Cereibacter sphaeroides 2.4.1: one gene and its partner. The main gene of each other region encodes a partner of the protein of the gene in region 2 in a complex. Links are inferred from orthologs where the notes say so. Each region holds a gene or a part of one and is shown on either strand. Other genes may lie near its edges.

Region 1 (2,875 bases), 660 kb from region 2 along the record:
GCTGGCAAGGACTCGACGCAGGAAGAGTTCTTCCACACGTTCAACGCGCTGGTGGACCAGAACAAGCAGATCGTCATCTCGGCCGACCGCGCGCCGGGCGAGATCAAGGATCTCGAGGAGCGGATCAAGAGCCGCCTGCAATGCGGCCTCGTGGTGGACCTGCATCCCACCGACTACGAGCTGCGTCTGGGCATCCTCCAGCAGAAGGCCGACTTCTACCGCGAGCAGTACCGCGGCCTCGTGATCGCCGACGGTGTGCTCGAGTTTCTGGCGCACCGCATCACCACGAACGTCCGCGTGCTCGAAGGGGCCCTCACCCGCCTCTTCGCCTTCGCAAGCCTCGTGGGCCGCGAGATCACGCTCGATCTGGCACAGGACTGTCTGGCCGACATCCTGCGCGCCTCGGACCGCAAGGTCACGATCGAGGAAATTCAGCGCAAGGTGGCGGAACATTACAACATCCGCCTGTCGGACATGATCGGCCCGAAGCGCCTGCGCACCATCGCCCGGCCGCGCCAGGTGGCCATGTATCTGGCCAAGCAGCTCACGCCCCGCTCGCTGCCCGAGATCGGCCGTCGCTTCGGGGGCCGCGATCACACCACGATCATGCACGGGGTGCGCAAGATCGAGGAACTGATGGCGACCGACTCGCAGCTGGCCGACGATCTGCAACTGCTGCGCCGTCTGCTGCAGGCCTGAGCCTGTGGCCCGGGGGGCGCTTGACGCTCCCCGCAATCCATCCATAGTCGGGAAAAATCTTGAGGTTCGGTGCGAAACCGGGCAGTTTCGGCGTCCGCGTCAAGAAGGGGTGAGGGAATGAAGATCAGCATCGAGCGCGGGGCTCTGCTCAAGGCCGTGGGTCAGGCCCAGTCGGTCGTCGAGCGTCGAAACACGATTCCGATCCTCGCGAACGTCCTGATCGAGGCCGAAGGCGACACCGTGTCCTTCCGCGCGACAGACCTCGACATCGAAGTGGTGGACCGCACGCCCGCGGTGGTCGAGCGTGCGGGCGCCACCACCGTCTCGGCGGTCATGCTGCACGAGATCGTCCGCAAGCTGCCTGATGGCGCGCTTGTGGGCCTGTCCGAGGACCCGGCCTCGGGGCGGCTCACGGTGACGGCGGGCCGGTCGGTCTTCAGCCTCGCGACCCTGCCCAGGGAAGATTTTCCGGTGATGGCGAGCTCGGAATACAGCTCGACCTTCAAGGCGCCGGCCCCCGTGCTGCGGCGGCTGTTCGACAAGGCCAAATTCGCGATCTCGACCGAGGAGACACGCTATTACCTCAACGGCGTCTACATGCATGTGGCGACGGGCGAGGAGGGGTCGGTTCTGCGCTGCGTGGCGACCGACGGCCATCGGCTGGCGCGGATCGATGCGGCCCTGCCCGAGGGGGCGCAGGGTATGCCCGGGGTGATCGTGCCGCGCAAGACCGTGAACGAGCTGCGCAAGCTGCTGGACGATGACGAGGTGGAGATCGCAGTCTCGGTCTCGGAGACGAAGGTGCGCTTCGCCACCCCGCAGATCACCATGACCTCGAAGGTCATCGACGGGACCTTCCCCGATTACAGCCGCGTGATCCCGACCGCGAATGCGCGCCGGCTCGAGGTGGATGCCCAGGAATTTGCCAAGGCCGTGGACCGGGTGGCCACCGTCTCGTCGGAACGGTCGCGGGCGGTGAAGCTCTCGCTCGACGAGGACCGGCTGGTTCTGTCGGTCAATGCGCCCGACTCTGGCGCGGCCGAAGAGGAGCTGGCGGTGGCCTACGGCGACGAGCGGCTGGAGATCGGCTTCAACGCCAAATATCTCCTCGAGATCGCGAGCCAGGTGGACCGCGAGAATGCCGTCTTCCTGTTCAATTCCTCGGGCGATCCGACGCTGATGCGCGAAGGCAACGACATGTCGGCGGTCTATGTCGTGATGCCGATGCGCGTGTGACGAAGGGCGCGCGGGGGCGCTGCCCCCGCACCCCCGGGATATTTTCCCCAGAATGAAAGGAGAAGGGATGCGCGGGCTTGCCGTCACATCCCTCGCTCTCTCGCACTTCCGCTCGCATCGTGCGGCGCGGATGGGGTTCGACGGGCGGCCGGTGGCCTTCGTGGGGTCGAACGGAGCAGGCAAGACCAACCTGCTCGAGGCGATCTCGCTGCTTTCGCCGGGGCGGGGGTTGCGGCGCGCGGCGGCCGACGAGATCGCGCGGCGGCCCGAGGCGCTCGGCTGGAAGGTGGCGGCCGCGGTGACGGGCCTTCATTCCGGGCATGAGATCGAGACCTGGGCCGAGGGTGGCGGCGCTCGGCAGGTGCGGGTCGATGGCAAGGCCGCGACGCAGGTGATGCTCGGGCGGCTGCTGCGCATCGTCTGGCTGGTGCCTGCGATGGACCGGCTCTGGACCGAAGCCGCGGAGGGGCGGCGGCGCTTTCTGGACCGGGTGGCGATGAGTTTCGCGCCCCATCATGCCGAGGCGGTGCTCGATTACGAGAAGGCCATGCGCGAGCGGAACCGGCTCCTGAAGGAGCAGGTGGCCGATGCCCACTGGCATGGCGCGCTCGAGGGGCGGATGGCCGAGGCCGCGCGGGCGATCCGGGCGCACCGGGACGAGGCGGTGGCGCGTCTGATGGCGGCGCAGGGGGCGGCCGAGACGGCCTTTCCGAGGGCGATGCTGTCCGTGGCCTCGGACGATCCCGAGGATCTCGGCGCCGCCTGGGCCGAGGGGCGGCGGCGCGACATGGCCGCGGGGCGGACGCTGGTGGGGCCGCATCGCGCGGATCTGACGGCGATCTATGCAGCCAAGGACGTTCCTGCCGCGCAATGCTCGACGGGCGAGCAGAAGGCGCTTCTCATCTCGCTCATTCTTGCCAATGCCCGCGCGCTGGCCGAA
Region 2 (8,148 bases):
GCGCCTCGCCGTCGAGCCCGAGAAAGATCGGCTCCTCCGCCCCGGCCAGCACGGGATGGCCGGGCGGAAGCCAGCCCAGCGCGCCTTCCTCGGCGCAGAGCGGACGGCCGCGCCAGATCGGCAGGACACAGTCGCCCGCCAGAAGCCGCGCGAGACTTGCGGCATCGCCCCTCAGCCGGCCGGCCCGGTCGAGCCCCGACCCTCCGAAGGTCACTGTCTCCGCGATCCGCATGCCGCCGCTCCTCCAGATCCGGCGGTCCGGCCGCCCCGGGCCGTCATGCCATGCCGCGCGGCAGGGGCCAAGGGTCGGACGGCGAAGATGCCATGGCCGGGGGGCTGGAACATCCCGGCCGCGCGGCCTAGCCTCGGCCCCGGCGATACCCATGCCTGTCGCGCGACCGCTTCGGAAGCCGCGGCGGGCGCAGGAATGCCGGGCAGGGCCGCGCCGAAGAAGGAAGTCCGGGGCATGAGACGAGAGGACGATCACCGCGAGAGGCGGCCGCAGGTGCTGGCGGAGCCGCCCGCAGACCCGGCCCGGCTCCGGCTGCGCCTGCTCGCCACGACGGACCTTCATGCCGAGATCCTGCCCTACGACTATCATGCCGACCGGCCGGCGCCGGGGCTGGGCCTCGCCACCACCGCGACCCTCATCGCCGAGGCGCGCGCCGAAGCCACGAACACGCTGCTCTTCGACAATGGCGATCTGCTGCAGGGCACGCCGATGGGCGATCTCTGGGCGCAGCGGGCGCCCGAAGGGATCCATCCCCTGATCGCGGCCATGAAGGCCCTCGGCTACGATGCGGCGACGGTCGGCAACCACGACTTCGACTACGGTCTGGATCATCTCGACCGCACGCTCGCCGACGCGACCTGGCCCGTCGTCTCGAGCAATGCGTTGCTGACGCTCGGAGCCGAGCCTGCGGCAGACCGGACGCTGCTGCCCCCGGCGGCGATCCTCGACCGCGAGATGATCGACGAGGCGGGGCAGCCGCACCGTCTGCGGATCGGGGTGCTGGGCCTCCTGCCGCCGCAGGTGCCGGTGTGGAACCGCGCCGTGCTGGGCGACCGGCTGCAGGTGCGCGACATCGCCGAGGCGGCGGCGGGCCATCTGGCGGCGCTTCGGGCCGAGGGCTGCGATCTCGTCGTGGCGCTCTGCCATTCGGGGATCGGCGCGCCCGAGGCCCAGCCCGAGCAGGAGGATGCGGCGCTGCCCGTGGCGGCGCTCGAGGGGATCGACGCGGTGGTGACGGGCCACAGCCACCTCGTCTTTCCCGCGCCGGGCTTCCCGCCGCGGCCCGGAGCCGATGCCACGCTGGGGCGGCTCGCGGGCAAGCCCGCCGTAATGGCCGGCGCCCGCGGCTCGCATCTGGGGGTGATCGATCTCCTGCTGGCCCGGGACGCCCAAGGCTGGCGCGTGGCGGAGGCGCAGGTCGAGGCCCGCCCGGTGCGGCGCGCGGGAAGCCCCGTGCAGGCCTGCCCGAAGCTCACCGCGCTTGCCGCGCCCGCCCATGCCGAGACCCTCCGCCACATCCGCCGCCCCATCGGCCACTCGACGGTGCGGATCGCGAGCCATTTCGCCCTCGTGGCGCCCACGGCCTCGCTGTCGCTCGTAGCCGAGGCGCAGGCCGCCCATCTGGCAGAGCACATCGCGGGAAGCCCCCTCGCGGGCCTGCCGATCCTGTCGGCGGCGGCGCCCTTCAAGGCGGGGGGGCGCGCCGGGCCTGCCCATTACAGCGACGTGCCGGCTGGACCGCTCGCGCTGCGCCATGCGGTCGATCTCTATATCTACCCGAACCTCATCGCCGCCGTCCGGCTGACCGGCGCCCAGATCGCGGAATGGCTCGAGCGGGCCGCGAGCCTCTTCGCCCGGATCGAACCGGGGGGAGTCGACCAGCCGCTCCTCGATCCCGAGATGCCGAGCTACGGCTTCGACCCGATCCAGGGACTGACCTTCTCGATCGACTTGGCCCAGCCCGCGCGCTACGACGCCCACGGCCGGATCGTCCGCCCCGAGGCGCGGCGCATCCTCGACCTGCGCTGGCAGGACCGGCCGCTGGACCCGACGCAGCCCTTCGCGGTGGCCACCAACAGCTACCGCGCCGCCAGCTGCAGCCGGCAGTTCGGCCCCCTGCCGACCTGGATCGGCACCGAGCCGATCCGCGACATCCTGAGCCGCCACATCTCCCGGACCTCGCCGCTGGCCCCCGAGGTGCCCCGCTTCTGGCGCTTCCGGCCGATGCCCGGCACCACGGCGATCTTCGAGACGGCCCCCGCCCCGGCCGAGCCGCCGCCCTTCCTCGATCTGACCCGGCTCCCTTCCTCGCCTGCGGGGTTCTCGCGCTTCCGCCTCGCCCTCTGACGGCCGCGCGCGATGCCCCGCCTGCGGCCGCGGGGCGCTTGCAAATGCCCCCGGCCCGGCCTATATCGGCCGCGAGAGGTTGGCGCGGGCAGGCGCCTCGCCAACCCGGTCAGGTCCGGAAGGAAGCAGCCGTAACGAGCCCCGTCTGGGTCGATGTCCAGCCTCTCACCTTTCCCCGATCATGCAGCGAAAGATCCCGGTTCCGTGAGGCTTGCGCAGGCAGCGCCTCCACGCGCGGGCTGCATTGCGCCTGCCCCTTCGGGTGGACGCCGCTCCTCCCCCGCCCTAATCTCGGGGCTGACCCCGAATCCGCCGAGGCCCGATGTCCGACACACCCGAGCAAGGCTATCAGGTCCTTGCCCGCAAATACCGCCCGCAGACCTTCGCCGACCTGATCGGTCAGGACGCGATGGTGCGCACGCTGAAGAACGCCTTCGCGGCGGACCGGATCGCCCATGCCTTCGTGATGACCGGCGTGCGGGGCGTGGGCAAGACGACCACGGCGCGGATCATCGCCAAGGGGCTGAACTGCGTGGGCCCGGACGGCACCGGCGGCCCCACGACCGAGCCCTGCGGCCAGTGCGAGCCCTGCCGCGCCATTTCCGAAGGCCGCCATGTCGACGTGATGGAGATGGACGCCGCCTCGCGCACCGGGGTGGGCGACATCCGCGAGATCATCGACTCGGTCCACTACCGGGCCGCCTCGGCGCGCTACAAGATCTACATCATCGACGAGGTCCATATGCTCTCGACCAGCGCGTTCAACGCGCTGCTCAAGACGCTCGAGGAACCGCCCGCCCATGTGAAATTCATTTTCGCCACCACCGAGATCCGCAAGGTGCCGGTCACGGTGCTGTCGCGCTGCCAGCGGTTCGACCTGAAGCGGATCGAGCCCGAGGTGATGATGGCCCACCTCTCCCGCGTGGCGGGGAAAGAGGGCGCAGAACTCACCCGCGATGCGCTGGCGCTCATCACCCGTGCGGCCGAAGGGTCGGTGCGCGACGCGATGAGCCTGATGGATCAGGCCATCGCGCACGGGGCGGGCGAGACCACCGCCGATCAGGTGCGCGCGATGCTGGGGCTGGCCGACCGCGGCCGCGTGCTCGATCTCTTCGATCTGGTGATGAAGGGCGAGGCGGCAGCGGCGCTGGCCGAACTCTCCGGCCAATATGCCGACGGGGCCGACCCGATGGCCGTGCTGCGCGATCTGGCCGAGATCACGCACTGGATCTCGATCATCAAGATCAGCCCCGAGGCGGCCGAGGATCCGACCACGCCGCCCGACGAACGCACACGGGGGCTCGAGATGGCGGAGCGGCTGCCGATGCGGGTGCTGACCCGCATGTGGCAGATGCTGCTCAAGGCCATCGAGGAGGTCTCGCTGGCGCCGAACGCCATGATGGCGGCCGAGATGGCGGTGATCCGCCTGACCCATGTGGCCGATCTGCCCGATCCCGAGGCGCTGATCCGCAGGCTCCAGTCCGAGCCGCGGCCCGGCCCGGGCCCGGGCGGCGGCGTTCAGGCGGGCACGCAGGCGGCGCCTGCCGCGCCGATGGCGCGGATGCAGGCTGCCCCGCCGCGCGCCGCGCACCCGGCGCCGCAGGCCTCGGGGGCCGCCACGGCCGTGGCCCTCGCTCCCGGCACCCTCCCCTGCCAGAGCTTCGAGCAGATGGTCGAGCTGATCCGGCAGAAGCGCGACATGAAGCTCTTGTACGAGGTCGAGACCGGCGTGCGCCTCGTCCGCTTCGCCCCGGGGCGGATCGAGTTCGAGCCGGCACCCGACGCCGCCCCCGATCTTGCCGCGCGGCTGTCGCAGCGGCTGCAGGGCTGGACCGGCGGGCGCTGGGGCATCTCGGTCGTCTCGGGCGGCGGCGCGCCGACGCTCGCCGAAGAGCGCGACAAGGGGCGCCTTGAAGAAGAGGCGCGCGCACTGGAAAACCCACTCGTCCAGGCGGTGATGGCCGCCTTCCCGGGCGCGCGGATCGCCGAGATCCGCAGGCTCGAGGAACAGGCCGCGGCCGAGGCTCTGCCCGAGGTCGAGGACGAGTGGGACCCGTTCGAGGACAATTGAGAGGAGCAACGAATGCTGAAGGGTTTGGGCGGTCTTGGCGACATGGCCAAGATGATGAAGGCCGCGCAGGGATTCCAGGAGAAGATGGCGCAGCTTCAGGAAGATCTGGGCGGCATGACCGTCGTGGGCGAATCGGGCGCGGGTCTCGTGCGCGCCACGGCGACCGCCAAGGGCGAGCTGACCGGCCTCGAGATCGACCCGTCGATCTTCGTCGCCTCGGAGAAGGAAGTGGTCGAGGATCTGATCCTCGCCGCGATCAAGGATGCCCAGTCCAAGGCCTCGGAACGGGCCAAGGAAGAGATGGGCAAGCTAACGGAAGGCCTCGGCCTGCCGCCGGGCATGAAGCTGCCCTTCTGACATGGCCGAAGCCCCCGGCGACATCGAGCGTCTGATCGAGCTGATGGCGCGGCTGCCGGGGCTCGGGCCCCGCTCCGCCCGCCGGGCGGTGCTTCTGATGCTGAAGAAGCGGGGGGCCGTCATGGCCCCTCTGGCACAGGCCATGGCCGAAGTCGCGACCAGCGCGCGCGATTGTGTGCGCTGCGGCAACATCACGAACGCCGATCTCTGCGGGATCTGCCGCGACGAGCGCCGCGCCACGGGCGAGCTCTGCGTGGTGGAGGATGTGGCCGACCTCTGGGCGCTCGAGCGCGCAGGCGCCTTCCGCGGCCGCTATCATGTGCTGGGCGGCGTTCTCTCGGCGCTGGATTCGGTCGGCCCCGAGGAGCTGCGCATCCCCCGCCTCGCCGAGCGGGTGCGCGAGGAGGGCATCTCCGAGGTGATCCTCGCGCTCAATGCAACGGTGGACGGCCAGACCACGGCCCATTACATCGCCGACGTGCTCGAGCCTTCGGGCGTGCAGGTCACGTCGCTGGCCCAGGGCGTGCCCATCGGCGGCGAGCTCGACTATCTCGACGACGGCACCATCGGTGCCGCCCTCCGCGCCCGCCGGCGGTTCTGAGGGCCGGCCCCGAACCGTCTCTGCCCCCGAACCACCTGTCAAATCCCCGGAGCGGCCGCCTGCCCCCCGGGGTGCGGGTCACGCGCTCGCAGGTACGAGCCTCGAGACGGTCCGGTCGACGGGGCGCTGCATCCCCCGCACGAGGCGCTGGAAGCCGGTCGCAATGCGCGTCCAGACCCGGCTGGCCTCGGGCGAGACCGGGGTCATCAGCCGCAGGAAGAGCCAGCTCTGCCCCAGCATGATCGCGAAGAAGACAAGCGCGAGCGGCAGGCCGCCTCCCAGCGCGGGCAGCCGCTCGGGCGCGAGATAGAGCAGGATGTTGCCGAAGGAGAAGGTGAAGAGGCTGGTCCGCCCGAGGAACAGGACGGGCTTGCCCCACCGCCGCCCCAGCCGGTCGAAGAGCAGCACCGCCAGCAACACCTCAAGAAGCGTGGCCGTGAGGCCGATGGCGGCATAGATCGGATGGTTGTCGTTGCGCAGGCTCATGTCGGCGATCGCCACGACGGTCTGGTAGGGCGCCTGCCAGTTCCATAGCGCCGCCGAGGCACCGGCCGTCGTGGCCAGCATCAGCCCGAGCACGAGCGCGCCGCGGCGCCGCTCGGACGCCTCTGCGGACAGGAGGAGCCGCACGCCGCGCCCGAGGATCATGCCCGCCGCGACCAGCGCGAGCCCGTGCAGCACCGACGGGCCGCCCGCCTCGCTGGTGCCGCCATAGAGGAAGCTCGCGGGCTTCTGGAGGTAGTCGCGCCCGAAGAGCAACGGCGGCTCCGGCAGCTGGGCCAGCAGCGGATGGGCGGCGGGCACCGCCACCGCAAAGAGGAGCACCGCGCCGAGCCCGTGGCGGAGCCGCATCCGCAGGAGCAGGGGCGCGGCGAGGAGGGCCAGGGCGTAGAACTTCAGGATATCCGCATAGGGCGTCACGCCCAGCATCAGGAGGCAGCGGATCGTATAGCCCAGCGACTGACCGCCCGAGACATGCAGCGCGATCACCGTCAGCGCATAGAGCAGGTAGCATTGCAGCGCCCGCGTCCAGAGCTGCCGGGTAGCCGCCTCGGCCCCGCCCGCAGCGAAGCGCGGCGCATAGACGATCTCGAGCATCGCGCCGAACAGGCAGATGAAGGTCACCGGCGCGGTCTGGATCGCGAAGCGGGTGAAGGTGGCGGTCGGGCCGTGCCACGCCTCGAACACGTCGAACTGGATCAGCGTATGGCTCAGCATGGCCAGCATGATCGCGAGCGAGCGGGTCACGTCCACGCCGTTGATGCGCGCGGCGGAACTCCGGGAAGGATTGGGCGGCATGGTCGGTCCTGCATTGGGGGCGGCTACGCGACCGGAAGTGGCGGAGCCCCCTGCCGGGAGGGAAATGGTCACATCAATCGACGCGGCTCAAACGGGAACAACCGCCCGAGGGCGGTTGTTCCCGTGGTCGCTCATCGAAGCGCCCCCATCAATGCAAAAGCCTGCTGCGCCGCAGAATGAGCGGTAGACTGCCGATCAGCGGGCCGGATCCTCGTCTTCTTCCTCGTCCGCATCGTCGCCGTGCGGCAGATTGAAGAAGGAATCGGCATCCGAGAAATCGGCGGGACGCTTTTCTTCCTCGCTGCGACCGAACTGCTCAAGGCCCGAGGGCATCCGCGGCTCGTCCGGCATCGAGAGCGACTGTTCGGTGGAGACGAGCTTGCGCCGCTCGTCGTCGCTCATCACCACGCCTTCGGCGGCCTTGCGGCGGGCCGCTTGCTGCACCGCTGCGTCGAGCTCGGTCTGGCGGCAGAGGCCGAGGGCGACCGGATCGATGGGCTGGATCGAGCCGATGTTCCAGTGGGTGCGCTCTCGGATCGACTGGATGGTGGGCTTGGTGGTGCCCACGAGCTTGGCGATGGCGCCGTCCGAGAGCTCGGGGTGGAACTTCACCAGCCACAGGATCGCCGCCGGCCGGTCCTGCCGCTTGGAGAGCGGCGTGTAGCGCGGGCCGCGGCGCTTCTCCTCGCCGACGGCGGCGGGGTTGAACTTGAGCTTCATCTTGTAGAGCGGGTCGCGCTGACCCTTCTCGATCTCGATCGCGTCGAGCTGGTTGTTGGCGACGGGATCGAACCCCTTGACGCCGGTCGCCACGTCACCGTCGGCGATGCCCTGCACCTCGAGCTCGTGCATTCCGCAGAAATCGGCGATCTGGCGGAACGAGAGGGTGGTGTTGTCGATCAGCCAGACGGCGGTGGCCTTGGACATCAGCGGCTTGTTCATCGGACGATCCTCTGCAAATCTTGACCATGCCGGGAAAACGGCTGCGGCCGGGCCGCGTCTTCTCGTTTTCGGGAAGTTCACGCTGGCATATAATGCCGTTCCACCGCGAGGGGAAGTGAAAATGCGTCTGCTGGCTTTCACGCTTGCGCTGGCTGCGGCTCCCGCGCTCGCAGACCACGACCGGGCGGGGGATTTCACCCATTACATCCTCGCGCTGAGCTGGGAGCCCACCTGGTGCGCACTCGAGGGCGAGGCACGCGGGGCCGAGGAATGCAGCTGGGGCCGCGGCTTCGTGCTCCACGGGCTCTGGCCGCAGCGCGAGCAGGGCTGGCCCGCCTTCTGCCTGACAACCGAGCGCGATCCGTCGCGGCGCGAGACGGCCGGGATGGCCGATCTGATCGCGCCGGGGCTCGCGTGGCATCAATGGAAGAAGCACGGCCGCTGCGCGGGCCTGCCGGCCACGGACTATTTCGCGCTGATGCGCCGCGCGGTGGAGCGCGTCGTAGTCCCCGAGCCGCT

The links.
Region 1: the proteins of RSP_RS11875 (region 2) and dnaN are in contact, whole or in part, in a cryo-EM structure (PDB 8GIZ), measured with the Escherichia coli proteins. The link is inferred for Cereibacter sphaeroides 2.4.1 from one-to-one orthologs.

What each region holds. Positions count from the first base shown.
Region 1 is NC_007493.2:3,111,359-3,114,233, forward strand. It holds dnaN (DNA polymerase III subunit beta), read left to right. Parts: upstream 1-816; coding sequence 817-1,935; downstream 1,936-2,875. Other genes in the region: dnaA (chromosomal replication initiator protein DnaA), read left to right, coding at 1-699; recF (DNA replication/repair protein RecF), read left to right, coding at 2,003-2,875. UniProt on the Escherichia coli protein: Confers DNA tethering and processivity to DNA polymerases and other proteins. Acts as a clamp, forming a ring around DNA (a reaction catalyzed by the clamp-loading complex) which diffuses in an ATP-independent manner freely and bidirectionally along dsDNA.
Region 2 is NC_007493.2:2,453,446-2,461,593, forward strand. Bases 2,160-5,055 are described here. They hold RSP_RS11875 (DNA polymerase III subunit gamma/tau), read left to right. Parts: upstream 2,160-2,681; coding sequence 2,682-4,430; downstream 4,431-5,055. Other genes in these bases: RSP_RS11865 (bifunctional 2',3'-cyclic-nucleotide 2'-phosphodiesterase/3'-nucleotidase), read left to right, coding at 2,160-2,359; RSP_RS11880 (YbaB/EbfC family nucleoid-associated protein), read left to right, coding at 4,443-4,787; recR (recombination mediator RecR), read left to right, coding at 4,789-5,055. In the rest of the region: nudC (NAD(+) diphosphatase), read right to left, coding at 1-232; more of RSP_RS11865, read left to right, coding at 467-2,159; more of recR, read left to right, coding at 5,056-5,388; OpgC domain-containing protein, read right to left, coding at 5,467-6,687; RSP_RS11895 (DUF1013 domain-containing protein), read right to left, coding at 6,883-7,629; RSP_RS11900 (ribonuclease T2 family protein), read left to right, coding at 7,751-8,148. UniProt on the Escherichia coli protein: Part of the beta sliding clamp loading complex, which hydrolyzes ATP to load the beta clamp onto primed DNA to form the DNA replication pre-initiation complex.